DNA from 4 places in the Clostridium mucosae genome. Region 1 is predicted to be linked to each of the others. Evidence: riboswitches for the same ligand, from Rfam matches in the RefSeq annotation. Region 1 holds a riboswitch; each other region holds the start of a gene.

Evidence for each region. A riboswitch is a leader RNA that binds a small molecule or an ion and turns the genes downstream of it on or off. The one in region 1 is predicted to bind lysine.
Region 2: linked by a shared signal. The riboswitch ahead of NSA50_RS03325 (APC family permease) and the one ahead of NSA50_RS08095 (Na+/H+ antiporter NhaC family protein) in region 1 are both predicted to bind lysine.
Region 3: linked by a shared signal. The riboswitch ahead of lysA (diaminopimelate decarboxylase) and the one ahead of NSA50_RS08095 (Na+/H+ antiporter NhaC family protein) in region 1 are both predicted to bind lysine.
Region 4: linked by a shared signal. The riboswitch ahead of NSA50_RS19165 (transporter substrate-binding domain-containing protein) and the one ahead of NSA50_RS08095 (Na+/H+ antiporter NhaC family protein) in region 1 are both predicted to bind lysine.

The regions. Positions count from the first base shown of each region.
Region 1 is NZ_JANKAF010000005.1:102,106-110,568, forward strand. Features, by position in the region: gene ileS (isoleucine--tRNA ligase) at 1-1,041, shown strand, start outside; gene NSA50_RS08060 (LacI family DNA-binding transcriptional regulator) at 1,403-2,401, shown strand; gene NSA50_RS08065 (hypothetical protein) at 2,661-2,846, opposite strand; gene NSA50_RS08070 (nucleoside recognition domain-containing protein) at 2,962-3,537, shown strand; gene NSA50_RS08075 (nucleoside recognition domain-containing protein) at 3,555-4,079, shown strand; gene NSA50_RS08080 (hypothetical protein) at 4,202-4,414, shown strand; gene NSA50_RS08085 (ACT domain-containing protein) at 4,541-4,981, shown strand; gene NSA50_RS08090 (aminopeptidase P family protein) at 5,000-6,232, shown strand; lysine riboswitch at 6,318-6,493, shown strand; gene NSA50_RS08095 (Na+/H+ antiporter NhaC family protein) at 6,613-8,340, shown strand.
Region 2 is NZ_JANKAF010000002.1:4,001-12,463, forward strand. Features, by position in the region: gene NSA50_RS03305 (DUF871 domain-containing protein) at 1-77, opposite strand, end outside; gene NSA50_RS03310 (PTS lactose/cellobiose transporter subunit IIA) at 70-390, opposite strand; gene NSA50_RS03315 (PTS sugar transporter subunit IIB) at 417-725, opposite strand; gene NSA50_RS03320 (sigma 54-interacting transcriptional regulator) at 927-3,659, opposite strand; gene NSA50_RS03325 (APC family permease) at 3,815-5,137, opposite strand; lysine riboswitch at 5,208-5,379, opposite strand; gene NSA50_RS03330 (heavy metal translocating P-type ATPase) at 5,442-7,877, opposite strand; gene NSA50_RS03335 (ABC transporter permease) at 8,107-8,463, opposite strand, start outside.
Region 3 is NZ_JANKAF010000022.1:17,566-26,028, reverse strand. Features, by position in the region: gene NSA50_RS17325 (DUF3892 domain-containing protein) at 58-357, shown strand; gene sfsA (DNA/RNA nuclease SfsA) at 1,357-2,052, shown strand; gene NSA50_RS17315 (NAD(+) diphosphatase) at 2,189-2,692, shown strand; gene NSA50_RS17310 (hypothetical protein) at 2,819-2,995, opposite strand; gene NSA50_RS17305 (beta/alpha barrel domain-containing protein) at 3,157-3,834, shown strand; lysine riboswitch at 3,908-4,076, shown strand; gene lysA (diaminopimelate decarboxylase) at 4,212-5,504, shown strand; gene NSA50_RS17295 (DUF3006 domain-containing protein) at 5,640-5,864, shown strand; gene lepB (signal peptidase I) at 5,861-6,430, shown strand; gene ftsH (ATP-dependent zinc metalloprotease FtsH) at 6,453-8,372, shown strand.
Region 4 is NZ_JANKAF010000038.1:133-8,277, reverse strand. Features, by position in the region: gene NSA50_RS19185 (PadR family transcriptional regulator) at 850-1,437, shown strand; gene NSA50_RS19180 (DHA2 family efflux MFS transporter permease subunit) at 1,437-2,954, shown strand; gene NSA50_RS19175 (cold-shock protein) at 3,031-3,240, opposite strand; partial or broken gene NSA50_RS19170 (MFS transporter) at 3,771-4,999, shown strand; lysine riboswitch at 5,382-5,565, shown strand; gene NSA50_RS19165 (transporter substrate-binding domain-containing protein) at 5,716-6,540, shown strand; gene NSA50_RS19160 (amino acid ABC transporter permease) at 6,616-7,392, shown strand; gene NSA50_RS19155 (amino acid ABC transporter ATP-binding protein) at 7,406-8,145, shown strand, end outside.

The DNA of each region.
Region 1 (8,463 bases):
GATAACAATTTAAGTTCATATCAAATAACTCAAGCTGCATTAATCATTGAAGAGTTTACAGATGAGTTATCAAATTGGTATGTAAGAAGAAATAGAGCAAGATATTGGTCAGAAGATTTGACAGAAGATAAGATTGGTGCTTATGTAACTTTATATAGAGTTTTAACTACTTTAGTTAAAGTAGCTGCTCCTTTTGTACCGTTTATAACAGAAGAAATTTATCAAAATCTAGTTGTTGGATTAGATAAATCTTCTACAGAGAGTGTACACTTATGTTCATGGCCAGTTGTAGATGAAAGTGCTATTGATGAAGAACTAGAGAAAGAAATGGATTTAGCTTACACAATAGTTAAACTTGGAAGAAGTGCTAGAAATGGTGCTAATATAAAGAATAGACAGCCACTTTCAAAAATGTTATTATCAACAGATGCAATACCAGGATACTATGGAGATATCATAAAGGATGAGCTTAATATAAAATTAGTAGAGTTTGGTGCTGATTTATCACAATATGTTAATTTTGAAATTAAGCCTAACTTACCTGTATTAGGTAGAGCGTATGGTAAATTAATTCCGGGAATAAGAAGAGAAATAGCTTCAAGAAATCAAATGGAATTAGCACAAAAGCTTCAAAGTGGAGGAACTGAAACTATATCAGTAGATGGAACAGAAATAGTTTTAAATAGTGAGAGTGTTTTAGTAACAATGCAAGGATTAGAAGGATATGCTTTTGCAGGTGAAGGTGAAATAGGTGTTGTTTTAGATACAACTATTACAGAGGAATTAAAAGAAGAAGGTCACCTAAGGGAAATAATATCAAAGATACAAAACATGAGAAAAGAAAGAGGCTTTGAGGTAGCAGATAAGATTAAGTTATTTGTTGCAGATAATGATATGCTTATAGGTGTTGTTAATAAGTACTCTGATGTAATAAAGAGAGAAACACTAACTCAAGAAATTGTTATTAATGAAAAAGTAGAGTATACTGAAATTGTTATAAATGGTGAAAAGCTAAATATGACAGTTGAAGTAATTAACTAAATTAAAAAATAAGTTAATAAAGTTAGAGGTTTTATTAAACTTCTAACTTTTTAACTCTAATATAGTTTTTCAATTGCTAGATAATTAATATGTAGTTAGTTAAATGGTGGAAGAGGGCTATTTAGTAGTGATAAATTTAAAAAAAATTCTATTTAATTTTTAGGTAAATTTAACGATTCAAGAATTATATGAAAATCATGATGTTATGGAATATTTTGGTTAAAAGTGACATCTTTATTGCGAATATATAGTGAATTATTATAAAGAGAGACCTTGAATATTGTATTAACTATTTGCAAATAGTATAATATATAGTTAGAATAGGATAAAAGATTATAAAGAAAAATGGAGTGATGTTGGTATGGCTACTTCTATAAAAGATGTTGCTAGAGAAGCGGGCGTTTCAATTGCTACTGTTTCCAGAGTTTTAAATGATATAGATGTTGTAAATGAAGATACAAAAAAGAAGGTTTTAGACGCTATAAAAAAACTTGGATATAGACCTAATATAGTAGCAAGAAGCTTAAAGACGCAAAAGACAAAAACAGTCGGTATTTTAGTTCCTGATATTTCAAGTGGTTTTTATCCTGAAATAGTTAGAGGAGCGGAGGATGTTGCTAATATATACGATTATAACGTGATATTGTGTAACTCTGATTTTGATGACGAAAAGGAAAAGGAATATTTAAGAGTACTTAAAGAAAAAATGGTTGATGGAGTTATATATATGAGTTCATCATTACAAGAAGAAACTTTAAATATTATAAATGAATTAGATTTAACTACAGTATTAGTTGAATCCAAAGATAAAGAAGAAAGTTTACCAAGTGTAATAATAGATAATATAAAGGCTTCAGAGGAAGCTACTAATTATCTATTAAATAAAGGATTAAATAACATAGCATATGTAGGTGCTAAAAAAGATAGTATGAATGCTTGGGGAGACAGATACATAGGATATGAAAACGCCTTAAAAGAAAAAGGCCTTAATGTAGATGAAGATTTAGTTTATACTAAAGGATTAAAAGTTAAGACTGGATATGAGGCAGTTGAGTACTTTGAAAATAGTAAGAAGAGTTATGAAGCTGTAGTATGTGCTTCAGATGAAATTGCTATGGGAGTAATAAATGCATTAAGAGAGCGTGGTAAAAAAGTTCCAGAAGATGTAAGCGTTATAGGATTTAATGATAATGCAGTTTCTTCAGTTTTCTATCCTAAGATAACAACAATAAAGCAACCAAGTTATGATATGGGATCAGTGGCTATGAGAATGCTTATAAAGATGTTAAATAAAAAGGAATTAGAAGAATCACAATATGTTCTTGACTATCAGCTTGTAGAGAGAGAAAGTTGTAAGTAAAGTTTTAAGTAGGGATACTGAATAATATATTCAGTATCCCTACTTTTTTACATTTTATGTATTGCCACAAAATAGAAAGCATGATATAATTATGTTAATATATTATTAAACGTTTTCAGTTTCAACTATGTGTATGAGAAAGTATGATAGTGTATGGTCTGATTAGAAGTGGGTTATCTAATCAATAAGAAAATGTGAGTTATGGGTTACAAAAAAACAACTTCAGAAAATGAAGTTGTTTTTTTGTTTTATTATAAATTTAAAGAATTCCTTCAGTTTTTAATATGTTTTCTAATTCTTGAACTTTTTCTGTTAATGTAACAAATTTTTCTTTTAATACATTTCTAGGAAGATCAGTGTCATCTAGAACACTTACTATATCTTCTACTGTTTTTAAGGCGTCATCAATATCTTTTTGGGCTATTTTTAAGTTAGATTCCTTCATAATTCGTCTCCTTTATGTATATAAACATAATTAATAGTACATATATTTATCCTATCACTAATAAATATTAGATGCAAGGCATATATTGTATAAGTAATTCATAAGAGGTGAGATTTTGATAAATTATATTTGGTTTGGAATGATATTTTTAGGAGTGCTAATTGGGTTGCTCACAGGAAATGGAGAGGTAATATCTAAGGCTATAATATCTTCAGCTGATTCAACAGTTTCTCTTATTATAGGATTGGTTGGTCTTATGTGTTTTTGGTGCGGAGTAATGAAAGTAGCAGAAAAAAGTGGTTTTACTAGCAAATTAGCAAAAGTTTTAAGGCCAATTTTAAAATTAATATTTAAAGAAGCAGCAAAAGATGAAAAAGCTTTAGGTGCAATAGTAATGAATATAACTGCTAATATGATGGGGCTTGGAAATGCAGCAACTCCATTTGGAATTAAGGCTATGCAAGAAATGGATAGATTAAATAAGGAAAAAGGAATAGCTTCAAATGATATGTCTCTTTTTCTAGTTTTGAATGCAGCTTGCATACAGCTAGTTCCATCTACAGTAATTTCAATAAGGGCAGCTTGTGGATCAAGTAATCCAGGAGCAATAATAATGCCAGCTGTGTTGGCAAGCACTATTGCAGCAGTTATGGGAGTTGTTTTTTGTAAAATACTACAACGGTATTTTTAAAGGGGGGGATTTTTAAGGTGTTTCAATATTTAACGAAAAGCATAATTCCAATAATAGTTATAATAATTATTACTTATGGGATGTTTAAGGGGAGAAAAGTTTATGAATGGTTTATAGAGGGAGCCAAGGATGGATTAAAAGTTTGTTTAAATATATTTCCATACTTATTAGCTATGATTATAGCTGTAAACATATTTAGAGAGGCAAAGTTATTAGATATATTAAATAATATGATTGCTCCAATAGGTGGGGTAATTGGACTACCTAAAGAAGTTATCCCATTAGTATTAGTCAAGCCTTTGTCAGGTAGTGGTGCTGTTGGAATCTTAACAGACATCCTAAAGACTTATGGACCAGATACTACTATAGGGTTAATATCTTCAGTAATTATGGGGACAACTGAAACTATATTTTATACAATAACAGTTTATTTTGGTGCTGTGCAAATTAAAAAAATTAGACATACATTGTGGGCGGCAGTATTAGCCGATATAACTGCAATAATAACTGCAGTTTTTCTAGTAAGTAGACTTTTATTATAAATAGAAAAAGGTGTACAGAATAATTAATAACTTTTAAATAATACGTAATAATTTTGTAACTAGTTAATAAGCAAAATATTCTATAATAAATTATATAAATAAAGGAGGGAAGTGTTTAAGAGATGGAGTGGAATGACAGATTATTTTTGTCAGATGAAGAAATAAAAATTTTAGCTATATTTTTAGCGTATGGAGTAGGATTAGGAGTATTAGTTGGTCTATTTGTTGGAAACATACAACTTTGCTTTGCTTTAGGGGGAGTTATATCTATTTTGATTTCACTTATAAAAATTTTTATAGGAAGAGTTAAGAAATCAAATAAGATTCATATATAAATACATTCATATATAAATACAATGAAAAAAATAAACATTACGAATAATATGTATTTTCTTTTAAATAAGCTATATAATTATTAATTATATAGCTTATTTAATTTTCATATAGGGGCAGGTGATGTTATGGCTTCAGAAAAGTTTTATATTATTAGTAGTAAAGTGTTGCCGGAAGTTTTTAAAAAGGTTTTAGACGTTAAAGAAAGTCTTTTTACGGGAAAGGCAAAAGATATAAGTGAAGCTGTAAAACAAACAGGAATAAGCAGAAGTACATTTTATAAATATAAGGATTATGTTTTTCCTATGTCAGAGGGGATAAATAGTAAAAAGATAACCTTAGTTGTACTACTATCTCACGAAACTGGAACTTTATCTAAGGTTTTAGATTGTATTGCTTTTAATAAGGGAAATATATTAACGATAAATCAAGATATACCTATAAATATGGCTGCAAATGTAACTATAACATTAGATATATCTAATATGAAAAAAGATTTAAAACACTTAGTTAATACTTTAAGAGCATTACCTAATGTTGTTAGTGTTAAGGTATTAGCTATGGAGTAAAAAAGAGGGAGTGAATTTATGAATAAGGAATTCTATAAGAATAATAGAGCTAAGGTGTTAGAATGTATTGAAGATAATTCTTTACTAATTTTATTTGCAGGAAATGCACCAAAGAAAACTGCTGATGAAAATTATCATTTTACGCCAAATAGAAATTTTTATTACTTAACTGGAGTTGATGAAGAAAATCATATTTTAGTTTTATCTAAGATTAATGGTAAGGTCAATGAATATTTATTTATAAAAGAAGTTGATCCTATTGCAGAAAAGTGGGAAGGAAAAACTATTAGAAAAGAAGAGGTTCCTGAAATTTGTGGAATAGAGGATATTAAATACCTTGGGGAGTTTGATAATTTTATAGAAAAATTAGTTCTTAATAAAAAAGAATTAAATATATATCTTGATCTAGAAAAAGGTAATGCGTCATATAAATATGCGAATGAAGTTAACAATAAATATTATAATATAAATATTAAGAATGCTTTTAAAATTATAGGGGATTTAAGACTTATTAAGACTGAGGAAGAAGTTAATACAATAAGAAAAGCAATAGAAATTACAATAGAAGGCGTAAAAGAGTTAATGAAAAATTCCAAGCCTGGTATTAAGGAATATGAACTAGAAGCATATTTTGATTTTATATGCAAGAAAAATGGAGTAAAAGATTTTGCTTTTAAAACTATTGCAGCAGCAGGTAAAAATGCTACAGTACTACATTATGTAACGAATGATTCAAAATTAAATGATGGAGACTTAATATTATTTGATTTAGGTGCTCAATATAAATACTATAATGGTGATATATCAAGAACCTTCCCTATTAATGGTAAATTTACTGAAAGGCAGAAAGAGGTTTATAATGCTGTTCTTAGAGTGAATGAAAAAGTTATTAAGGAAATGAAGCCAGGAGTTAAATTTCTTGATTTAAATAAAAAGGCAAAGGATTGGATTTCAGAAGAATGTATTTCTCTTGGATTAATGACAGAAAAAGATGATGTTTCAAAATTCTATTACCATAGTATAGGACATAGTTTAGGAATGGATACACATGATATAGAATTAGAAAATAGAGATGTTACATTTGAGCCTGGAATGATATATACTGTTGAGCCTGGAATATATATCGAGAATGAAGGAATTGGAATTAGAATAGAAGATGATGTTTTAATTACCGAAGAAGGAAATGAAGTATTAACAAAAGAAATGATTAAAACAGTAGAGGAAATAGAAGAATTTATGGCGGATAAATAAGATTATTAGAAATTAATATTTACGTTATAGTTGATTTGACAAGTTAATATCTGTATAATATAGGTATAAATTAAATGTGAATAACGACAAGGGTAGAGGAGCGATACTTAAGAGTACTATTAACGAGGTAAGCACAGTGATTTAATAGGAAAGGAATTATCGCCGAAGCGTATGATTGATGCTTTAAAATCATATGGCTGGGGTTGCATAAAATATATGTAACACTGTCACAAACTTGCTTTGTGGTGAGCTATCGCTTGAGGAATTTTACTTTTTCTATTATAGTTTAAAGTATATTTAGAGCCTTGAGTGAAAACTCAAGGCTCTTTTTAATTTCTGCCCTTTAATTATTTACAAAATTACATTAAGGGGGATTAAATATGAATAATAAAAAAAGTTTAAAAGTAGCATTATTGACTATTATGATGATATTACTATCAACATCAATAGTCTTTGCAGAAGAGGTAGATATAGCTACATCTAATGCAAATCATTATGGGTTATTAACTTTAATACCACCTGTTATTGCAATAGTATTAGCTTTTTTAACGAAGAATGTAATTATATCTTTATTTATTGGAACATTATCAGGAACTTTCTTAGTACAACTAGTGGACAATTCACTTTTTAATGCTATTATAAATTCGTTTTTGGATTTTGTATCTAGAGTTTTAAACTCATTAGCTGATCCTTGGAATGCTGGTATAATTCTTCAGGTATTAGTTATAGGAGGAGTTATACATTTAGTTGCTAAGATGGGGGGCGCTAAGGCTGTTGCAGAAGTACTAGCAAGAAAAGCTAAAACTGCCAAAAGCACTCAAGTAGTTACTCTTTTATTAGGATTAGCTGTGTTTTTTGATGACTATGCTAATTCATTAATAGTTGGACCTATCATGAAACCAGTATCAGATAAAATGAAGATATCAAGAGAAAGATTAGCATTTATTATAGATGCAACAGCAGCACCAATAGCTGGATTAGCCATTGTATCGACATGGATAGGATTAGAGGTTGGTTTAATAAATGATGCCTTTATTAATGGTATAGGTCAAGAAGTTGATGCTTTTGGGATTTTCTTACAAACTATACCTTATAGATTTTATAATATACTGATACTATTTTTTGTATTTATTACTTCAATATTATTAAAAGAGTTTGGACCTATGTATAAGGCAGAAATAGAAGCAAGGAGAAGGGGATTAAATTCTAAAGATGAAGAAGTTGCAGTAGAGTCCAATATGGATCATGCTGAACTTGAACCAAAAGAAGGGATAAAGCTAAGTATATGGAATGCCATAATTCCAATCGGTGTACTAGTTGTGACGGCATTACTTTGTTTCTATTTTAGTGGTTACTCTGCAATAATGGGGGGAGATGACGTTTCACTTCAACAAATAATTACTAATTCACCATTATCATTTAAAGCTATACAAGAAGCTTTTAGTGCATCAGATGCATCTGTTGCGTTATTCCAATCAGCATTAGTAGCAAGTATAGTATCTATAATAATGGGAGTAGCTAAAAAAATATTTACAATTTCAGAAGCTATAGATACATGGATAGACGGTATGAAACCTTTATTAATAACAGGAGTAATATTATTATTAGCGTGGTCACTTAGTTCTGTAATAAAAGATTTAGGAACAGCAAAATATCTTGTTTCATTACTTTCAGGATCATTACCTAATTTCTTATTACCAAGCCTTATATTTATACTAGGTGCAATTATTTCATTTGCAACAGGAACTGCTTATGGAACTATGGGAATATTGATGCCGCTTGCAATACCATTGTCATATTCGATGAATCCTGATATGAGTTATGTAATTGTTAGTACAAGTGCAGTATTAACAGGAGCTATTTTTGGTGATCATTGTTCACCGATATCAGATACTACTATTCTTTCATCAATGGGAGCTGGATGCAATCATATAGCACACGTAAATACTCAAATGTGGTATGCTTTATTTATAGCATCCATAACAATTATATTTGGATATATACCAGCAGGTTTTGGATTACAGTGGTATGTAGTTCTCCCGATATCAATAATAGCAGTGTTCTTAGGAGTACAAATATTAGGTAAGAAGGTTGAAGAAGTAAAGTAAAAAATGATAAATTAACTTGGAATAATAATTAACTAGTATTATAGTCTAGTTATATTAAAGATTTGAAATACCATATATAGTAAATGAAGCTCTACAAGATGTTTATTTGTAGAGCTTCATTCT
Region 2 (8,463 bases), on a different contig from region 1:
GCAGCAAGTCTTATATAATCTTTTATTTCGTTAACTGAGGCATTGCTAGGGTATATTGAAATTCCTAAATTATTCATTTCTACATTCCACCTTATTTAACTTTTCATGAAGATCTATAATTTCTTCTGCTAAATCTTTTACAACTATTGATGTCATTAAGTGATCTTGTGCATGTACTAATAATAATGATACTTCACATCTATCTCCTGCTGCTTCTCCTTGAATTAAACTAGTTTGTGTTGCATGGGCATCACCTAGAGTTTCCTTTGATTTTTCTAGTAATTCTCTTGCTTCATCTATTTGTCCATTTTTCGCTAATTGCATTGCTTCCATTGCATAGCTTCTAGCTTCACCACTAAAGATTATTAGATCCATTATAATTTTTTCCATTGGTTACACCCCTTTTACGATTATTGCTACTTACTGCTCATTGATAGCGCTTGTTTTAAAACTTTTTCCCCATTCATTGTTCCATAATCTACTGTATTGATTACCTCTACTGGAACTCCTATTGGCTCGAATTTAGCTTTCATTTTGCTTAATAAAAATCTAACTTGTGGTCCTAATAATAATACATCTATTTCATTTTCATGTTTCTTTAATTCTGCCTCACCAACAGCATTTATTGTGCAATCGATTCCTTGAGCTTTAGCTGCTGCTTGCATCTTACTAACTAATAGAGATGTTGACATCCCTGCTGAACAAACAAGTAATATTCTTTTCATTTAAATTACCTCCTCATATATATAAATCCTTACACTATATCTATTAGCAATTTTAATGCCAAATTTAATCTAATAAAAATTTCACATATTATCCATCTTGAAACCGCATATTTACTCACTTCCAAAATTACAAGCAAAATTCTTCAGTGTGTAACAATTGATTACACACATAACAATAACAATATATATTCATCTTTGTTTTTACACAGATGTCTTATTATTAACTACCATTTTAACTATATGAGCCAATTCATTTTCTCCAATATTTACACTGTAGTTCTCTTCAAGAAGTTTTAAACATTGTTTTATAAGTATAAACTCTCTATTGTTTGAATGCCTAAATTCATTTAACATTACGAAAGGTGTTTCTTTTCCGCCTTTATTTAGCTTATCTATTAAGAAACAAATATGAATTAATATACCTATCTTCACTTCATGTATTAGTTTAATATTTAAATGTTCTTCTATATTAATCAAAGTTTTCCTTATATCTCTTATAAGCTTATATGAATCAATATTATTTATCTGTTTCTCCATACTCTCTACTATCTTATAGTACTCTTCTTCTTGTGATATAAGCTTTTCTAAATCATCTATCCCTTCTCCAGATAAAATATCTGCTGCTGATATAAATGGTATATTAGGGACAAAGGTATTCAAAACACCAACAATAGCAAGTATATTATATTTTTGACTTAGTGACTCTATATTGCTATAAAAATCATCTTTATCTAATATATTAAGAGCATGAATTTTAATATTAATTTTGCTATTTATATTGTTTTCTATTATTTCTTTTAATCTTTGTGCTGAACCATCCCCAGTAAAGCATGAAGTAATTATTATACTTTCCTTTTGATCTATTTTTGATGCAGCCCCTTGAATTCCATATCTCTTAATTTCAAGGCAAGATTCATATATCTCTTTTAAACCTCTTCCATTTAATGCTTTTCTTCCTGCTTCTATAACTAGCAAGGTTGTAACCATATCAATAGTTTTTACTTTAATATCAGTTTCATCTTTTATCATATCTCCAAAGTTAGTTAAAGAGCCCATATCTACTAAAAGAAAAACTCCCTTTCCAGTGTGAATTTCTTTTACTTTTTCCATAGCAATCTTATACATATCCTCAGCCTTCATACTTAAAGGCATATCTAAAGCTTGCACGTATTCTTCACCTATTAAAGAATTTGCAACCTCTACCATAGATGAAGCAGTAGAATGTCCATGCATTATGACTAGCACAGCTACTCTTTCATCTTTTGCTTTATCTTGTTCATATGGATTAGTTGCTAAAAACATTGTTATATATCCTATTTCATCTAATGGTACTTCTATATTAAATTTTTTATCTATAATGCTAGCAACTTCCATTGATACAATAAACTCCCTAGCATATTCCCCTCTAATAAAGTTTAATTTAGGATGAAATATTTTTATTCCTTGTCTTATTCTCTCTAAACTTCCTTGAATATGCAGAGCTAACCCAAAGTAAACTTTTTCATCATAGTCTCTATTTAACTTTTTAGACGCAAATAAAAGAATTTCTTCTACTAAATCTACTATCTCAACATCAACAACTTTTGATATTTCATCTTTTCTAAATTTTTCTGGTAAGTCTCTTATATATTTTCTAAAATATTTTTCTATATCTATATTTAAAATTTCATCAATTTCTTTTTCTTCTATTCCATCATTTTTTAACTCTTCTATTTTTTGTTCAATTCTGTCATAAAACATAGCTCTTTCTTTAAATTCTTCTAAGTTTTGGCTATCTTCTATTAATGCAATTTTATCTCTATATGAAAATTTAAGAACATCTCCCATATTGTTTAATATCTCATCAACTTCATCTCTATACTCTTGTAACTTCATAAGGCCCATTTTTACTCTCTGATGTAAATCTTCCTGATCAACTAATATATAGTCCTTATTTTTAGCTTTATATTTTAAAAATGCTCTTGCACAAGAAAGTTGAAGATCACTTTTTAATTGACCTATATTATTAGGACAATCATATAATAAAAATGATATTAATGCATTTTTATTAAAATAAATACTCTTTGAAACTCTTTGAGATTCATTTTCTATAAACTCTCTAAGCAAATAATATCTTTCTTTTATATTCTTCTCCTTTAATGATGGCAAGGTTATCACCATTGGTATTCTTCTGCTAAAAGTTTTAAGTAAGAATGATTGAGGATCTTCTGTGGTTGCTGCAATAATTTGTGCTTCCACATTAACAAGTTTTTCAGTATCTCCTAGCACTCTGAAATGTCCTTTATCTATATATGTAAATAACATTTCCTGACCTTGTGGAGATAACCTATGAATTTCATCTAAAAATAATATTCCACCATGAGCCTTTTTTAGCAGGCCATCTCTATCAGAATCAGCACCTGTATAAGCACCCTTCTTTACTCCAAATATTTGAGCCATAACTAGTTGTGGGTTATCTGCATAATCTGCACAATTGAATCTAACAAAAGGTGCTTCTTCTCCTATAACCTTTGACTCTATTGCAAAGTTATACATAGCTTCTGCAAACATAGATTTACCGACACCAGTTTCACCTAAAATTAAAGTGTGCAATCCTCTCGGAGGATATAATATTGCAGCTTTTGCTTGTTGAATTGGCATTTGTAAACTTAATTTAGCCCCAACTAATGTATCAAGAGTATTTCGCTTTATCTCTTTATAAGCTTTCTTAATTTCTTTTGACTTTTTATCTTCATTTTTAGTAACGCAGCTGTACTTAACTGGATGGCCTTCTATTTTGTTAAGAACTCCATCTTTATAAAGCTGATTTAAATATCTACTTACATTAGCCCTGTCTAACTTCATAAAAATACTAAGTTCACTTGCTGTTACTCCTTGATTATTTTTTACTTCTAACTCTTTTAAAGCATTATAAATCTCATCTATTTTGCTCATATTTACCTCCCATCACCTTTATGTAAACTTTTATATCTTATTAATTCTAACATATAATTATTTTTTTTACAGTAGCAAAATTTTTTGAAGATAAAAATAAAGCTTATCCTTATTTTTTATAAGAATAAGCTTATTTTTACTATTTTTAGTTTTGTTTATAATGTTTTTTTATTTTTATGATGATTGTATATGTAAAATGGAACCCCAAGTAACATAAGTATAAATCCCCACATTACTATTTCAGCTCCTGAACCATATATAGTCCACATTGTATATATAAATGCTAATAAAGGAACAAAAGATTTCTTCAAGAAAATTTTTAACGTTATATCTTTTTCACCTTTAAACATAAGCATAATTTCTGCACATGCAGTTAAAAGATATACTGGCAAAAATGCTAATGTAGCAAGTATAGTTATAAAAGTAAATGCTGAAACCATACTTTTTTGATAATTCATTATAAGTAATATATTTACAAGTACTGAGCCTATTATTAAAGCATTTGAAGGTGTTGAATATTTAGGATGTAGTTTCCCCAATCCCTTAGGAAATACGCCATCTTCTCCTGCAGCATAGGCAACTCTTGCAGTTGATAATAACCAACCAATAGTTGTACCTAAAATACATATAACTACTGATATCGCTAGAGGTTTTCCTATTGCAGAACCTAAAATCTTAGTTAATATATCAGTAAGAGGTGCAGAACTTGTAGATAGCTCTCCATTAGGCATTGCTCCCATACTAGCTACACTTATTAAAATATATATTATTGCTGAAATTATCATTCCATAAATTGTACTTTTCCTTACATTCTTTTCTGGATTACTAATTTCACCTGCAGTTACAGTTGCACTTTCTAATCCAACAAAAGCCCACAAAGTAGAAGTGGCAGCAAGAGGAACTGATTCAAGACCTTTCCCATCCGGCATCAATGGTAAGAAATTAGCACTATCAAAATTTAAAAAGGCTACTACTACAAATAATCCAAAAAATACAATTTTAAATACTGTTACAAATGACTGTATCTTTCCAGCTTTCTTAACACCCACTATATTTATAATTGTAAATATCCATAATATTGAGCTAGTATATATTATTGAAGCTAATGGATTGTTAAGAGCCGGAATTATTGCTGCACTATAACTAGCTAATGCTACTATTATAGCTGCATTACCAATCCATGAACCATTCCAATATAACCAAGCACTTAAAAAACCTGCAAATTCTCCAAAAGCTTCTTTTGTATATTGATAAGCTCCACCTGTAGATGGATATTTAGATCCTAAATTAGCAAAGGATATAGCTATCAATATTGATCCAATTGTCGTTATTATCCAAGCAATCATTGTTGCTAGTGGGCCAGATACATCTGCTAATGTTGCTGGTAACATAAATACACCTGAGCCTATCATATTTCCACACACAAGCATAGTAGCCATAAATAAAGTAATTTCCTTTTTCATATGCTTCTTTTCCATACTTTTCTCCTAAAAAAATAAGCCCAAAGATTTCTCTTTGGGCTCGTATTTATTGCAAACTTTAAACAAACACAAAGATAGCTCTCCACAAATTATTGTGACAGCTTTGCATATATTTTATACAAAACCAGTTTAAAATCCTTAAGCAAAATTATAAACTTCGGCAATAATTCCTTTCATATTAAATCATCGTGCTTACCTCATTAATATTACTATTAATTATTGCAACCTCTATCTACAAATATTTAATTTACATCTTAATTTTATCAAAATTTCAACATATGTCAAGGGCATTCGACACAAACTAAATGTTTGCTTTAAATTTTCTAAGTCTTAATGCATTTAATAATACTGATACAGAACTTAAGCTCATGGCACCAGCTGCTATCATAGGATTTAATAATGGACCTCCGAAAATATGAAGTACTCCCATTGCTACTGGTATTCCTAACACGTTATATGCAAATGCCCAGAATAAATTTTGTTTTATATTATTTATAGTCACTTTACTCAACTGAATTGCTTTTATAACGTCTACTAGATCACTCTTCATTAATACAATATCTGCAGATTCTATAGCTACATCTGTTCCTGATCCTATTGCTATTCCTACATCAGCTTGAACTAATGCTGGAGCATCATTTATTCCATCTCCAACCATTGCTACTTTTTTATTTTCGCTTTGTAATTTTTTAACTTCACTCGCCTTATCTTCAGGTAACACTTCTGCTAAGACAATGTCTATTCCTACTTCTTTTGCAATGGCTCTTGCTGTTTTTTCATTATCACCAGTTATCATTGCTACTTTTATCCCCATATTATGGATAGCTTCTATAGCTTTTTTACTATTTTCTTTAACTGTATCTGCAACTGCTACAATTCCTTTTATTTGATTATCTATAGCTAAAAACATAGGAGTTTTTCCTTCTTCTGCTAACTTATTAGATTTATCATGTAAGTCACCTAATTCTATTCCTCTTTCTGTCATTAGCTTCTTATTACCTAAGGCAATAATACTGCCTTCTATTTTTACTTCTATCCCATGACCTGGTATAGCTTTAAATTCTTCAATCTTCTTCAACATAATATTTTTTTCTTCTGCAGCTCTTACTATAGCTTCTCCTAATGGATGCTCTGAACCTTTTTCTGCACTGGCTGCTAATGCTAAAATATTTGTTTCACTTATATCTTTGCTAATTATATTTGTTACCTTTGGCTTTCCTTCTGTTATAGTTCCAGTTTTATCAAAAACAATAGTTTCTATTTTATATGCAGTTTCTAGAGCTTCTCCACCTTTTATAAGAACTCCATTTTCAGCACCTTTCCCTGTTCCTACCATAATTGCCGTAGGTGTTGCTAATCCTAAAGCGCAAGGACATGCTATAACTAAAACTGCTATAAATATAGTTAGAGAAAATACAGCTGACTCACCAGATATATACCAAGCTAAGGCTGCTATAATAGCTAATCCTATTACTGTTGGTACAAAATAAGCTGCTATTACATCAGCAAGTTTTGCTATTGGTGCTTTTGTTCCTTGAGCATCTTCGACTAATTTAATTATTTGAGCAAGTGCTGTATCATCTCCAACTTTAGTAGCTCTATATTTTATAAATCCTGTTTTATTAATACTTGCACCAATTACCTTACTTCCTACACTCTTTTCAACTGGAATACTTTCTCCTGTAAGCATAGATTCATCTATTGATGTATTTCCTTCTATAACTTCTCCATCAACAGGCAACTTTTCACCTGGCTTTACAATTACAATATCTGAAACTTTTACCTCTTCAATAGGAATAGTAAGTTCTTTGCCATCTCTAATAATATTTGCAGTCTTAGGAGCTAATCCCATGAGTTTCTTAATAGCATCTGAAGTTTTTCCCTTTGATACAGCTTCTAAATACTTGCCTAAAGTTATTAATGCAAGTATTACTGCTGCTGATTCAAAATATAAATGCATTGCATATTCATGATCACCAATATTTATTTTATATATAGCAAATAAACCATAAATAACTGCCGCTGATGTCCCTATAGCTATTAATGAATCCATATTAGGACTTAATTTAAATAAATTCTTAAATCCTATTAAATAAAACTTATATCCTACTATCATAACTGGTAAGGTTAATACAAGTTGAATTATTGCAAAATTTAATGGATTCATCATAGGATCTATAATATTAGGTAAATGCATTCCTACCATATGACCCATGGATATTATTAATAAAGGTATCGTAAATACTATTGATAAAATAAATCTATACCAAAGCTTTTTATGCGCTGGAATTTTATTTACTTCACTTTCTTTCTTTTCTTCTACTATTAATTTATATCCTGCTTTTTCTACGATATTTTTTAAATCATTAATAGATATTTTATTTTCATCAAAAGTTATATTTAATTTTTCTGTAGCAAAATTTACTGACGAGTTTATAACTCCATCTGCCTTTTTAGTCACCCTTTCAACTCTATTTGCACAAGCTGAACAAGTCATTCCTTCAACCTTAAAACTATAATTCTTAGTATTTTTTTCAACTCCATAGCCTGCTTTTTCTATAGCTTTTTCAATGTCCGAGCTATTTACTTTCTCATTGTCATATTTAACACTCAAAGTTTCGGTAGCAAAATTTACACTTGCATTATCTACTCCTTCAAGCTTATTTATTACTCTTTCAACTCTGCTTGCACATGCAGTACATGTCATACCTGATATCTTAACTTTTTCTTCTTTCATATTAATCCCTCCTATAACCACCCCCCAGGGGTGTGGTGTAATGTTATTATACTATTTTTATTTGTAATGTCAATAATAATTCTCATTAAAAATGCAAATTTATGTTATTTTGTAAATAATATAATATTGATATGTCTTATAAAAAGAATACTAATATTTATTGTTATCACCATTTATTATTAAAATAAAAAGACATATATATACCTTTTAGTATACATATGTCTATCATTTAACTTCCAGCACTTTCATATACGCTAATACCTTTTAACCATATTTTATATGATAATGTTATAGCTACCAAACTAACAATAAACGGTAAAATAATTCCAGTTAATTCATTTCCTTTTCCAATAAAATATGCACCTGGATAATATCCTGTAAAAGCAAAGGGGATAATAAATGTTAATATAAATTTTATCGCACTTGGATAAATGCTTATAGGATATTTTGCAAAGGTACTTATTGAATATGCCATAGACATATATGATTGTGAAAATTTAACCCAAAATGCTATAGATGATGTTGCAAGTTTTATTGAAGTATATATTAAAGTTGCACACATGGTTACAAAAATAAATTCTAGTAT
Region 3 (8,463 bases), on a different contig from region 1:
TGTATTAAAGAATTTCTAATGGATAAAATAACACTATAACCAAATGGAGGTGTTATTATGAATGAAGAAAATGATGGAATGATTGGAAGACTACCTATAAATATAAATAAAGAAGTACCAACACCAAATAGTGATGCAGAGTCAATAAAGGCTTTAATTAAGAAGTCTGGAGAAGTAGTAGGATATGAACTTTCAAATGGCGAAAGAGTATCAAAAGAAGAAGGCGTTAAAATGGCTAAGAATGGTCAAATATCTGGAGTTGCAGTTGGAGTTTCAAAGAAAGGTGAAGAATATTTAAGAAGTCTTCCAGACCAAAGTGAAAATAATAATTTAAGTTCGCTACCAACTGTAGAGTAATTTAAAGTAAGATATAAAAATTTTTTATATCTTACTTTATTCTTATACAGTTAATAGATAAGAGTTTTTAATATTAAAAATGAATATTAGGTTACTTATTCACAAAGAGTTTACTTTTTTGCCAACATAGTTTTATTGAAAACAATATATTAATTATGTAGAATTAAATTGATTAAGGAAAGTAATTAATTATAGGGGAGAAAATAAATAAAATTATGGTTATTTTTTTTATTAATAGCATCAGTATTTGCATCATATAAATTAGCGGAAGAAAAAGGCCAAAATAAATTAATTTGGGCTATAATAACAGCATTAGTTGGACCATTTGTATTAGCTATTCAGTATTTGATGTCATACTATAAAAATAGTTATTCTACAAAATAGATAATTTAAATTATAAAAGCAATAGGTTAAATAAGAATGACAGTAGGAAGAAGTGTTTTATACAAATCTACCTACTGTCATTTTATTATAAAGCTATTTTCATTAAATAAAATTATAAAAATAGTATAATCTTTTACATTAGTATAAAAGATAGAAATATATAATATACGGTATTAAAAAGATTAAAGGAATATTTATTGTGTAAATAAACATTAACAAGTGGAAAAGTGTTAAAACTGTGGAAAGTTATCCACAAAATGTGGACAACTTGGAAAAACTGTTGAAAACTTTTTAAAAAGGTATTGACACAATATATATGGAAAGAATATACGTTTGTAACAATATGATGATTTTTGATGAAGAACACTAATATATGTAGGAGAATGTAACAGTTAATAATTTTATAATTTGGGTAACAAAATATAGTTATGCACAGTTTGTACAAAATGTGGATAAAAACTGAGGATAATGTTACAATAATACTATAAATATAGGAAAAATAAGAGCTTTAATAATTTTACCTGTGGACAACTTATGATTTTAGAAGTGCTGTGGATAAAATATATGAAAAAAAATGTTGAAATTACATTTGTGATTTTGTTTAAGGAGAAAAATATGAAATATAATAAGAATATATATGAAGCAATATTTAAAAGTAGGCCTAATAGGTTTAATGCAAATGTCATATTAAATGGAGAGGAAATAGTAGTTCATGTTCCAAATACAGGAAGATGCAGAGAAATCTTAAAAGAAGGAACAAAAGTATTTTTAAGAGAAGAATTAAATCCTAGTAGGAAAACAAAATATGATTTAATTGCAGCAATGAAAGGGGATATATTAATTAGTATAGATTCTCAGATACCTAATAAGGTTGTTGATGAGGCTTTAAATAATAAAAAGATTGATACTTTACATAAATATACTAAAATTAATAGAGAAAAAACCTTTGGTAAAAGTAGATTTGACTTTAAGTTATCCACAGAAGATGATAGTGAAGTATATTATTTAGAAGTGAAAGGAGTAACCTTAGAGGATAACGGACATTGTAGATTTCCAGATGCTCCTACAGAGAGAGGTGCAAGGCATATATCAGAGCTAATAGAAGCAAAAAAACAAGGATTTGGAGCAGGAATTTTATTTTTAATTCAATTAGATAATGTTAATACTTTTTCGCCTAACGATATAACTGATTTGGAATTTGGAAATGCATTAAGATTAGCAAAAGAAAATAATGTTGATATAATGGCATATAACTGTAAGGTTGAAAAAGATGGAATTGAAATATATAAAAAAGTTGATATAATATTATAATTACTATATAAGATATAAGATATAAGATATAAGTTTAAAGAAAGATTATATATTTAACTCAAATATATAAATAATAGATTATATATTTGAGTTGTTATTTAGAAAAATAGTTATTTAGTTAAATAAGAGGTGTATTATGAAGTACAAATTTTGTCCTTTATGCGGTAGAGGATTAGAAGAAAAGTATAGTTGGGATGAAGGCGGTGTACCGTATTGTTCTCATGACGATGTGATGTTTTTTGATACTCCAAAGCCATGTATAATGGTGGCAATAATTAAGAATGATGAAATATTATTATTGAAGCAAAGTTATATATACAAAAATTCTAAGGTATTGTTAACGGGATATGTAGATAATAATGAAACAGCAGAAGAAGCAGTTTATAGGGAAGTAAAAGAAGAGGCTGGAATTGATATAAATAATATTACATATATGGGTTCTGATTATGTAAAAGATAAGGAAATTTTAATGATAACATTCATGGCAGATTTTGTTTCAGGTGAAATTAATAAATCCGATGAAGTAGAAGGTATGGGTTGGAGTAAGCTAGCAGATGCATTAGAGGAAATGAAAGAGGATATAATTGGTACAAGGGTTGTAAAAAAGGTCTTGGAGATAAGAGAAGCTAAAAGTATATAAATGATTATATAAATAGTAGAGCCTTTGGAATAGCTGTAGAAGGAAATTAAAGCAAATCGAGGCGTTTAAAAAACAGTAAATAGATTTATGTATAAATCTATTTACTGTTTTTTAATTACATAATGCTTAATAATCAGATTCATATATTTTAACAGATAAAGTTCTATCATTATAATTTATTTCAGCCTTATTTATCATAATTCCAACTAAAGAAAGCTCTCCATATAATTCACATTCTCCATCTAAGCTATAATACAGAAAAGTTTCTTTTTTATATTTTGAATAAATATAAACATTTTTCAAAATTATTATTTATGTTAAAAATTAAAATAAATATATTGATAAAAATGAATTAATCTAATAAAATTATTTAGTTATATGTATCTTAATATATATTTGAGGTAGTATAATATAATTATAGCTTAAAAAAATTAGAGTTAAATATAAAATAGGAGGAGTTTGGTATGGATGGGAAGAAAATTAAACAAGTACCAGAGATAAAAGGATTATTAAGAAGTCATGTTATAGAAGTACCTTCTTGTATAAGAGATTGTAGTGGAATAAAAATATTTGGAAAAAGAATAAAGTCATTATTATTTACTACAGATGTTGCCATAATAAGAAATACCAATGCTGATGCTATAATAGCAGTATATCCCTTTACTCCTCAACCACTTATAACACAAGCCTTAGTTATGGCAGCAGATGTACCTGTATTTTGTGGCGTAGGTGGCGGAATAACTCAAGGGAAAAGAGTAGTTAATTTGGCTTTAGATGCAGAATTTAAAGGTGCAATGGGAGTAGTTGTAAATGCTCCTACAGCAAATGAAATTATAGAAAAAATACGAGAAACTATAGATATTCCTGTAATTGTAACTGTAGTTTCTGAATGTGAAAATGTTGCTGAAAGGATTGGATCTGGGGCAACAATATTAAATGTTTCTGGAGGTAAGAATACACCTAACATTGTGAGGAAAATAAGAGAGCAATTTCCTACATTCCCGATAATTGCAACTGGTGGACCGACAGAAGAAACTATAATGAGAACTATAGAGGCTGGGGCAAATGCAATAACATATACTCCACCACCATCTGGCGATGTGATGGGAAGCCTAATGGATAAATATAGAGATCAAAATTAAAATTAATAATTTATAAATTCATAAAGTTGTAGAATAATATAACAAAAGATGTATAATAATATATATGGCTAATTATCAGGGTAGAGGTGCTGTTATTAATAGTATTTATAATGAGCTTTGCAAAGTGATGATTTATAAAGAAAGGATTAATAGCCGAAGAAATAGATTATTGCAAGAATCTATTTTTGGTTGTACATATAACATGTGTGCAACTGTCACGAAAGTGGAGAGCTACAGGCAATAATTATAAATTATTAATTTTATTATTATATGCTAAATATTTTATAGCTTTAATTTCACTTAAGGAAATCTGCCACTATGGATAACCATAGTGGTTTTATTTTATAATTAATGAAAGTATATTTGGAGGAGATTATATGAGATTATTTGGGGCAAGCAAAATAGAAGAAAATGATTTAGTAATTGGGGGCGTAAAGGCAAGGGATTTAGTAAAAGATTATGGAACACCGTTGTATGTAATGGATGAACAACTTTTAATAGATAATTGTAGGGATTATATAAAATATTTTAAGGTTAATTCTGAGAATAATAGAGTAGCTTTTGCAGGAAAATCATTTTTGACATTAGAAATGTGCAGGCTTATAGATCAAGAAGGGCTTTATTTAGACGTTGTTTCTGGGGGTGAACTATATACAGCATATAGGGCTAACTTTCCTATGGAGAAGATATATTTTCATGGGAACAATAAGACTTTAGAAGAAATAGAGCTTGGAATTAAATTGGGAGTAGGAAGGTTTATAGTAGATAATCTATGGGAAATGGCAAAGATAAATGAAATATCCGAAAGGTATAATAAGATTCAAAAGATTTATTTAAGACTTACACCAGGAATAGAAGCTCATACTCATGACTATATTAAAACTGGACAGATAGATTCAAAGTTTGGATTTGCACCAGTAGGTAATATAATAATGGATGCTGTAAAGAAAGCTTTAGAATTACAAAATATAGAATTAGTAGGGCTTCATTGTCATATAGGATCACAAATTTTTGAGACTGAGCCATTTGGTGATGCATCAGAAGTGATGATAAATTTTATAAATACTATAAGACAAGAAACAGGTTATATGATTGAAGAATTAGATTTAGGTGGAGGATTTGGAATTTATTATTCAGAAGGCGATAAGCCAAAAGAAACAAAAGAATATTGTGATACTATATTAAATAGAGTTAATGAAGTGTGCAGTAAATTATCACTTAAAAAACCTATTTTGACAATAGAACCAGGAAGATCAATTGTAGCTAATGCAGGAACAACTTTATATAATATAGGATCAATTAAGGAAATACCAGGAGTAAGGAAATATTTAGCCGTAGATGGTGGCATGACAGATAATATAAGACCTGCTTTATATGAAGCAAAATATGAGGCTATAGTAGCTAATAAAGCAAGTGAAAGTATGGAGGATAAAGTTACGGTAGCTGGTAAGTGTTGTGAATCTGGAGATATTTTATTACAAGATATAAACCTTCAAGAAGCAGAAAGTGGAGATATACTTGCAGTTCTATCAACTGGAGCATATGGATTTTCTATGGCTAGTGGATATAATAAAAATTTAAGACCAGCAGTTGTATTTGTAAGAAATGGTGAAGCAAAAGTTGTATGTAAAAGACAAAATTATGAAGAATTATTAATTAATGAAGTATAATATTAGTATAAATAATAGGGTAAATGAAAATCATTTACCCTATTTTTAATAATATATATTCTATTTAAATTTTCAACAAATATGATATACTAGAATATAAGCTAAAAAAGAGAGGTGAGTAATAACAGGAGCATTATGGAGAAAAAGGAATATATAGTTGATAGAATTGAGAGCGATTATGTTGTGTTAGAGATAGAATATGATAATTTAATTAATGTCAAAAAAAGTGATATAATAGGAAGTGTAAAAGAAGGGGATATTTTAATTAAAAAAGATAACTTCTATTTTATAGATGAAAAAGCTACTAAATTAAGACGTGAAAGTATTAATACTATGATGAAAGGATTATGGGAAGAATGAGTGAGAGTAATAATATAAATGAAGGAATTGATATAGAAGAAGGTAAGAAAGATAGTGATTCTAAAAAAAATTTTATTAGTGAATGGGGAATTCCAATAGTTTCAGCTATAATATTAGCCTTTCTTATAAATAAATTTCTATTATTTAAAGTTTTAATTCCATCAGAATCAATGGTACCTACATTGAATGTTGGAGATAGACTTTTTGTTACACGAGTATATAATTTAGAAAAGCTTAAACGAGGGGATATTATAGTATTCAACTCAGAAGAGCTTCAAGAGTCATTAATAAAAAGGTTAATAGGATTACCAGGAGATAAAATAAAAATAGAAAATGGTAAGGTATTTGTAAATGGAGAAGAGTTACAAGAAGATTATATAGGTGCTGAAGACAATTTTAATGGAGAGTATGAAGTACCCGAAGGAAAATACTTCTTCTTAGGAGATAACAGACTTTGGTCAAAAGACTCTAGGTACTGGATTAATCCATATATTGATGGAGAAGATATAAGTGGCAAAGCTCAAATAAAAGTGTATCCTTTTGATCAAATTGGTAAAATAAAATAGATATACAAGGAAAGGAAGAGCAATGGAAAATAAGAATACAGAAGAAAATAATAACAATAATAAAAAGCAGCATACATTATTCTATGCAGTAATGGCATTTCTGTTTTTATACGCATTCACTTCGACTAAAAATCTTATGACAACTCGAGAAATAAGTTATAATGAATTTTTAAATATGGTAGAAAATAAGCAAGTAGAAAGTGTTGTAATTTCATCTACAGAAATAAAAATACTGCCTAAAAGTGATGAAAATACTAAAGAAACAGGAAAATTATTATATACTGGCAATGTTGATGATCCTAATTTAATAAATATTTTAAATGAATCTGGAGTAGAGTTTAAAGGTGAGCCTGTACAAAATAATTTTATAGTAGACTTTATTCTAAATTGGATAGTAATGCCGATAATACTTTTCTTTATATTTAGATTTATAGCTGGAAGAATTGGTAGAAAAATGGGATCATCTCCTATGATGGGGATGGGAATGGGAAAAAGTAATGCAAAAATCTATAAAGAAAATGATATAAAAATAACTTTTGATGATGTGGCAGGGCAAGATGAAGCTAAAGAATCATTAAAAGAGATAATAGATTATTTAAATAATGCTAGTAAGTACACAGAAATAGGTGCTAAACTTCCTAAAGGAGCTCTTTTAGTTGGTCCTCCAGGAACGGGAAAGACATTATTAGCAAAAGCAGTAGCGGGCGAAGCAAATGTTCCATTCTTATCAATATCAGGATCAAACTTTGTAGAGATGTTTGCGGGAATGGGAGCAGCGAAAGTAAGGGATCTTTTCCAAGAAGCAGAAAAGAATGCTCCGTGTATCATATTTATAGATGAGGTAGATTCTATAGGTAAAAGTAGAGATTCTCAAATTCAAACAAATGATGAAAGAGAACAAACACTAAATCAATTATTAACGCAAATGGATGGATTTGATTCAACTAAAGCAATAGTTGTTTTAGCAGCTACAAATAGACCAGAAATATTAGATAAGGCGTTATTAAGACCAGGAAGATTTGATAGAAGAGTAATAGTAGATAGACCGGATTTAAAAGGAAGAATAGATATACTAAAAGTTCACTCTAAAGGAGTAAAACTTGGAGATGATGTAGACTTACAAGAAATTGCAAAAAGCACTCCTGGAGCAGTAGGAGCAGATCTTGCTAATATAGTAAATGAAGCAGCTTTAAGAGCTGTAAAGCATGGTAGAGAATTTGTAATGCAAGAAGATTTAAGAGAAGCTGTAGAAGTTATAATAGCAGGTAAAGAAAAGAAAGATAGAATTCTATCTCCTATGGAAAAGAGAGTAGTGGCATTCCATGAAGTAGGTCATGCGCTTGTTGCTGCATTATTAGAAAAAACAGATCCAGTTCATAAGATAACTATTGTTCCTAGAACGATGGGAGCATTAGGATACACAATGCAATTACCAGAAGAAGAAAAATACTTAGTGTCAAGAGATGAATTAACAAGTCAAATAATGGTTATGCTAGGTGGTAGATCTGCTGAAGAAGAAGTATTTAATTTAGTTTCAACAGGAGCTTCAAATGATATAGAGAGAGCTACACAAACTGCTAGAAGTATGGTTACTATTTATGGAATGACAGATAAATTTGATATGATGGCCTTAGAATCTGTTCAAAATAGATATCTAGATGGAAGAGCAGTAAGAGAATGTAGTGATGAAACTTCAACTTTAGTAGATGAAGAAATACTAAGAATAATAAAAACTTGTCATGAAAATACTAGAAAGTTATTAAAGGAAAATAGAGATTTACTTGATAAAATTTCAGAGTATCTATTAGAAAAAGAAACTATATTTGGTGACGAATTTATGGAATTTGTTTATGATAAGTATCCAGAATTAAGAGATAAGAAAAAGAAAAAAGTTGAAGATTCAAATGAAGTTATAGACGTAGAAGAGATTACAGAAGTTTAAAATAACGTAAAATGGATAAATTAATGAAAGGGTGTACAGGATTTGTTGTTACACTCTTTCTTAATAATATAAATTTAAAATCAAAGGGGGA
Region 4 (8,145 bases), on a different contig from region 1:
TGATTTAATATTACTCATACATAATTTCAACAATAAGTTAATATATAGACATCAATTATTAATAAGTATTACAGAAATATTAATATCTATAATTTTATCACGTAGCACTCGGCTTTTACTGGGGGCTATTTTCATGTAAACATAATGAAAAGCAACATACAATTAAGTATGTTGCCGAAGATAATGTTAAAAATAATAAAATGATCTAAAAGGTCTTTACATCAATTAGTATTCCATAAAAGTATTTTAATATACATAGAAAATCATCTAAGATTTTATAGTATTAATCTGAATAAGTCGGCATATTTATATTTGCCTACAATATGCCGACAATGTGCAAAATTAATAATCTATTCAAATAAATTAAGATAATTTAAAATATAGTATACTTTCTTTTAATATAAGGGTTTAACATATTAAAAAACTAAATTTATATTAAAATATTTTTAGATAAAGTTATAATTATACAAACTTCACATGTTGAATGTGTTGCGCTTATAGAGAAGAAATAGGTTAATATCAAATATTTTAAAAGGTTTTAACTAAATATTCAATTGTATTTTATGCTCCCCCAAACTAATGATTTGGGGGATTTTTATTATATAATTAAATGTTTATCTAAAATGTCACTATTGACATATGGTTAAAGTTTATATAGTATATATAATATGCGATTTATATGTCACTGTTGACATATTATTTATACCTAAATAATTGAGATAACTAAAGTTAATATTATATATAACTAAAGATTTTATTATAATCTGCTATAGAAAAATATAGGGATATAAGTATTTTGATTTATATAATATAAGTATTTAATTATTTATGTACATAGGAGATGATATCATGAATAAATTGTCTTATGGACTTCTAAGCTTATTATCAACTGAGCCAATGAGCGGATATGATTTAACACAAAAACTAAATAAGTTTTGGCGTTCTACTCATAGTGCTATATATCCAATACTTTCTAAATTGGAAGAGGAGGGGTATATTCAGTTAACATTAAAGAAACAAAGTGGAAAGCCTGATAAAAAGATATATAATCTTACAGTTAAGGGTAACGAACTTTTACATGATTGGTTTATATCTGAAACCAATGAAGAAGTTACTAGAGATGAAATGACTCTAAAATTATATTGTATAAAGTTTATGGATGAAGAGGCAGTAGAAAAGCTTCTTAATGAACTTGAGACAAAAGTTAATAAAAGAATAGAACAAAGTAAAGAATCCATAGAAAAAATAAAACTCAAATTCAAAGAGAATCCTGAAACAGCAAAATCATCATTATTTGGAGCTTATATTTTAACTCAAAGAAATTTAAATGTAGCTAAATTAAATCTTCAGTGGTGTGAATGGGTAAGGAATTTATATGAGAACAAGGAACTTAATTTTTTAGAGGAAGACTTTAATTTAGATAGGATGATGAACTAATGAAAGAAAGAGATTCAAAAGAAAAACCTGTTAATAAAGATATATATGGAAAAGAGTATAATAAAACATTACTTATAATTGCAATAATGATTGGATCATTTGTTACAATACTAAACCAGACATTATTGTCTACTGCATTACCTCAGATAATGAAGTATTTTAATATAAATGCAAGTACTGCACAGTGGCTGACAACTGCATTTATGCTTGTTAATGCTATAATGATACCTTTGACAGCATTGCTGCTAGAGAAAATATCAACTAGGAAGCTATTTATGTTTTCTATGGCGATGTTTGGGATTGGGACAGTTATATGCGCTATATCTCCAAATTTTACAATACTTCTTATTGGAAGAATAGTTCAAGCGGCTGGAGCAGGAATAATATCACCTTTGGCAAATACTGCTCTTCTTATGGTATTTCCTCCTGAAAAAAGGGGTTCAGCAATGGGGATGTATGGTCTTGTTATATGTTTTGCCCCAGCTATAGGTCCGACTTTATCTGGAATAATAATTGATATGTGGAACTGGCATTATTTATTTTATATTCTAATACCTTTAGTAGCATTAGATATAATTTTTACATCTTTTTTTATGAAGGATGTTATACCATTAAAAAATCCTAAGATAGATTTTCTTTCTATCCTTCTATCAACATTTGGATTTGGATTGGTACTTTATGGCTTTAGCAATGCAGGGAATAAAGGTTGGGGTGATATTACTGTTCTTACAACTATAATTGTAGGAATAATTATAAGTGCTTCATTTATATGGCGTCAGTTAGCTATGGAGCATCCGATGCTTGAAATGCGTGTTTTTAAATCAACTACATTTACCTTAACAACTGTAATAGGAAGTATTTTAAATATTGCATCAGTGGGAGCAAGTATTGTATTGCCGATTTTTCTGCAAAATATACTTGGAAAATCAGCTTTTACAAGTGGACTAACACTTTTACCAGGGGCACTCCTAATGGCGGTAACCATGCTTATATCTGGGCGTTTATTTGATAAGTATGGTGTAAAGAAATTAGCTATACCAGGCATTGTTTTACTTATTATTGCTTCTTTCCCATTTGCAAGGTTACATAGAGATACACATGTTATAATTATTGCTATGCTATATACAATTAGATGTATTGGAATCGCACTTGTTATAATGCCTATGCAAACAGCTGGAGTGAATGATTTATCAAATAAGCTATTAGCACATGCTTCTGCTGTGGTTAATATGGCAAAACAAGTGGCAGGATCTCTTGGAACTGCAGTACTCATAACTATAATGTCTAATGTTACTACTTCTAATGCACCAGATAATGCCCTTGCTACAACAAATGTAGCATTATATAAATCAGAGATGCTTGATGCCTCACTGAAGGGTGCTAATACTACATTTATTTTTGTTATAGCTATTACAGTAATTTCTTTAATTATGTCATTATTTATAAAGAATAAAAAGAAGAGTAGAACACTTACTAAAAAGGGTAATATAGATCAGGAATTAACAGTAGAACTCTAAGTTAAAAAACAGTTTAATTAATTTAATGTATAAAAGTATACTTAAAAAGCATCTCTAACGAGATGCTTTTTATAAATCATAATTTTTGAACATTTACAGCCATGGGACCTTTTTCATTTTCTTTAATATCAAAGATTACATTCTCGCCTTCATGTAAAGACTTTTCAGAACCTTTTTCTTTGATTTGAGAATGATGCACAAACACATCATCACCTTGATTGCATGATATAAAGCCATAACCTCTTTCGTAATCAAACCATTTAACTACTCCTGTTATTTCTGCCATGATTTTTCCTCCTTACTTGAGCTATCATTAAATAGTATTTGTCAAAATTTATATTTTAACACTTTGATAAATAAGGAATTTAAATATAGTATAGCTCGATTTGTAAGTATTGTCGTTGCATTTAAGTAAGGTTATGATAAACTTTTTTAATTATCTAGTAAATAGTTAATTTTATATAGATATTTTATTGACACAACTTTATTTTGAATATATAATTAAGCCAATCTAAAATATGAGGTGATTATATAAAATGTTAATTTAGTCTTATTCAATAAGTTAAAATCAATACAAATAAAATGGTGAGCATCTTCTGAATAAAAGGTGTGAGTTTTAGTGTTGTATAAAACTGCTAATTTAGTTTGGATGGGATTAAAAAGCATTATATTACCTTATATAAAGTACAGATTATACTTATAAGCTTGTATAACAATACTGTATTTAATATGATATTATGTGGTAATGGTATGCCCCTCCAAATTGATAGTTTGGAAGGGCTTTTTGTTTAATTTAAACATGAAGAGGTGATAAATATGACGATTACAAGTATACAAAATGATTGGAAGAAAAATTCAATACTTTTTCTAACAAGCCAAACTATATCTTTATTTGGTTCAATGCTTGTTCAATACGCTATTACTTGGTATATTACTTTAACAACACAATCAGGAGATATGATGACAATATCTATTATATGCGGATTTTTACCTTCCTTTTTTATTTCTCCATTTGCAGGAGTATGGGCTGATAGATACAATCGAAAAATGTTAATAGTTATATCAGATTCTTTGATAGCAATATCTACATTAATTTTAGCTATAATATTTCTTCTAGGTTATGATGCTCCTTGGATGTTATTTTAGTTTTAGCTATAAGATCATTAGGAACAGGAGTTCAAACACCGGCAGTTGGATCCTTTATACCACAAATTGTACCAGAAAATAAGCTTAGTAAAATAAATGGAATAAATAGTAGTATACAATCATTAACAATGCTAATATGTCCTATGCTTAGTGGAGCATTATTGAGTATAGCTACAATTGAAACAATATTCTTTATAGATGTTATAACTGCAATGATAGCTGTTTTTACATTGTTAATTTTCCTTAAGGTGAAAGCTCATTCTAAAGCTTTGGAAGCGCAGCATAATAGCTATTTTGATGATATGAAAGCAGGTGTTAAATACATTAAGAACCATAGCTATGTAAAAAAGTTCTTCTTATTTTGTACTATTTTCTTTATTTTAGCAGCACCAATTTCTTTTTTAACGCCATTACAAGTAACTCGTAGTTTTGGAAATGATATTTGGAGACTAACAGCTATAGAAATTACATTCTCAGTAGGAATGATGGTTGGTGGCATAATTATGGCATCTTGGGGAGGATTCAAGAATAGAGTATATACTATGATTTTATCCACTGGTATTATAGGACTTGGTACATTTCTTTTAGGTGTTATTCCAATATTTTGGCTATATTTAGCTATTATGGCTATTGTGGGAGTGGCTATGCCTATTTTTAATACGCCATCAACAGTTTTATTACAAGAAAAGGTAGAACCGGATTTTCAAGGAAGAGTTTTTGGAGTATTTGGAATGATTTCAAGTATTATGATGCCAGCTGGTATGATTATATTTGGGCCTTTAGCAGATGTTATAAAAATAGAATGCTTACTTATAATCACAGGAATATTCTTGTTTGTTCAAAGTGTTTTTATGTTTAAAGATACTGTGTTAATAGAAGCTGGAGAAAGATTAAATTAAACAATTTAATTAGATAACAATAATATATTTATAAGAAAGTTAAGTTGTTTAAAAGTAAAAAATGCTCTATAGAATAGACTGTAGAAAAGTCTGTTCTGTAGAGTATTATTTTTTATCAAAACAATAGTAGGCTTAATAGTAGGCTTTGGCGAGAACGCCTATTAAAGTGTAGTGGGATTTTATGCCTCATTAAAAAAAATATGATTTTGCATAAAAATCAGAGGAAACTGTAGAATTATAACTAGTCCTCTGGAGATAGAGATTTTGTATCGTGTCATTTATAGTAATTTTTATAATATTTAGAAAAATTGCGAAGTATATATTGACAGCTAAAACAAAAAGGTATAGACTATAAATAATTTAATAAATGCCTCACTTTTATATGTGAGGTAGAGGCGCAAAATTTAACAGTCTTTAGTGGAGCTTGAGAATGCTATGAAACTATGGAGAAGGAAATTTTGCCGAAGCTTGTAATATTTCTCGATATTGCTTGCTGGGTCTGCAGTTAAGAACTGCAGGACTGTCTTAATAAACGTCCCGGTTTATTAAGTTGTGCTATCTCAAATGGGAAAGATGAGGATTAGGTTATCTGTAAGATTAAACCTGAGCTTTGCTCAGTTATTTTTTTATAGAATCTTATCTGAATATTTAAGATAGCACCAACCCAAGAATTTAGGGTTGGTTTTTTTATTATAAAAAAAAGGAGAGGATTTACTATGAAGAAAAAACTATCATTATTAATTTCACTATCATTAGTAGCAATGCTAATACTAACAGGTTGTGGCTCAGGAAAGTCAGAAAAAAATGAAAATGTATTTAGGGTAGGTATGGAGGCTGGATATCCACCATTTAACTGGACACAAATGGATGATTCAAATGGAGCAGTGAAAATAGAAGGAAGTTCAGAGTATGCAGGTGGATATGATGTTGAAATTGCAAAGAAAATAGCAGAAGGATTAGGTAAAGAGTTAGTAATTGTTAAAACTGAATGGGACGGGCTAGTACCTGCATTAACTTCAGGGAAAATAGATGCAATAATAGCAGGTATGTCTCCTACAGCAGAACGTAGAGAAACTATTGATTTTTCAAATAATTATTATCAATCACAATTAGTTCTAGTTGTTAAGAATGGTGGGCAGTATGAAAATGCTAAAACTTTAGCAGATTTTAATGGAGCAAAGGTTACAGCTCAATTAAATACATTCCATTATTCAGTAATAGATCAAATTAAAGGTGTAAAAAAACAAGAAGCTATGGATAATTTTCCAGCTATGAGAGTGGCTCTTGAATCAGGTGTTATTGATGCATATGTATCTGAAAAGCCAGAGGCTGTAAGTGCTCAATCAGCAAATAGAAACTTTAAAATGATTGAACTTCAAGATGGTTTTGTCACTAATCCAGAGGATACACAAACAGCAGTAGGTATCAAAAAGAACAGTGATTTAACACAAAAAGTAAATGAAATTTTATCAGGAATATCAGAAGAAGAGCAAGTAAATATAATGGGGGATGCTGTTAAAAATCAACCAGCAGCTCAATAAATTTTATAGAATGGGTTATTATATTTTATAACCCATCCTAAACTTATAACTTGCTTTTATTTTAGGAGGATTGAAATGAGTATTGAATGGATAATAAAAATACTTCAAGATAATTTACCAATGTTCTTACGAGGGGCAGGTATGACACTTTTAATTTCTATAATAGGAACCTTAATAGGAACTTTAATAGGTCTACTTGTTGGTGTTATAAGAACAATTCCTATTCCAGAGAGAGGTATAAAAAAAGTATTTCTTAAAATCATAAATATAATTCTTTCTATTTATATAGAATTCTTTAGAGGAACGCCTATGATTGTACAAGCTATGGTAATTTATTATGGGTCTGCACAATTTTTAGGAATAGATATAAATAAAATAGTAGCAGCATTATTTATAGTATCTATTAATACAGGTGCATATATGTCAGAAATAGTAAGAGGTGGTATAGTATCAATAGATAAGGGACAATTTGAAGCAGCTCAAGCTATTGGAATGACTCATTCTCAAACGATGATTAATGTAGTATTACCACAAGTAATTCGTAATATTTTACCAGCAACAGGAAATGAATTTGTAATTAATATAAAAGATACATCAGTTCTTAATGTAATTTCTGTTTCTGAGTTATTTTTCCAAACTAAATCAATTGCGGGAAATAATTTTAGATATTTTGAATCTTTCTTTGTTGCAGGTTTTATTTATTTCATAATGACTTATACAGTAACTAGAATATTAAGAGCAATAGAAAGAAAGTTAGATGGACCAGATAATTACATTATGGCAGGAAATCAAATGCAAGTAGAAAGACCTGAAGATATGTTACGTAAATCAAAAGGTAATGTAGTGGGATAATGGAGGAGACGTTATGGATAAAGTAATTGATATAAAACATTTGAATAAATCTTTTGGATCTCATGAAGTATTAAAGGATATTAATTTTTCAGTAGATAAGGGCGAAGTTGTTTGCTTAATAGGGTCTTCTGGATCAGGAAAGTCAACATTGTTGCGTTGCATAAACCTTTTAGAAAAACCAACTGCGGGTGAAATAATATATAATGGAGAAAATATTTTAGACGATAATCATAATATATATAAATATAGAACTAAATTAGGAATGGTTTTTCAGCAGTTTAACTTATTTAACAATCATAATGTATTGAGTAACTGTGTAGTTGGACAAATGAAGGTATTAAATAGATCAAGGGAAGAAGCTGAAAAAGTTGCTATGAAATATTTAGAGGTTGTTGGTATGCAGAATTATGTAAATGCTAAACCGAAGCAATTATCGGGAGGACAAAAGCAACGTGTTGCAATTGCAAGAGCATTATCAATGGAACAAGATGTTATTCTTTTCGATGAGCCAACATCAGCTCTTGATCCAGAAATGGTAGGAGAAGTTCTTAAGGTTATGAAAGAACTTGCTGAAACAGGTCTTACAATGTTAGTCGTAACACATGAAATGGGATTTGCTAAAGAAGTAGCTGATCGTGTAGTATTTATGAATAATGGTATTATAGAAGAAGAAGGAACTCCAGAACAAATATTTAATAATCCAACAAAAGAACGTACACGTGAATTTTTGAAACGTACTTTAGGAAATATATA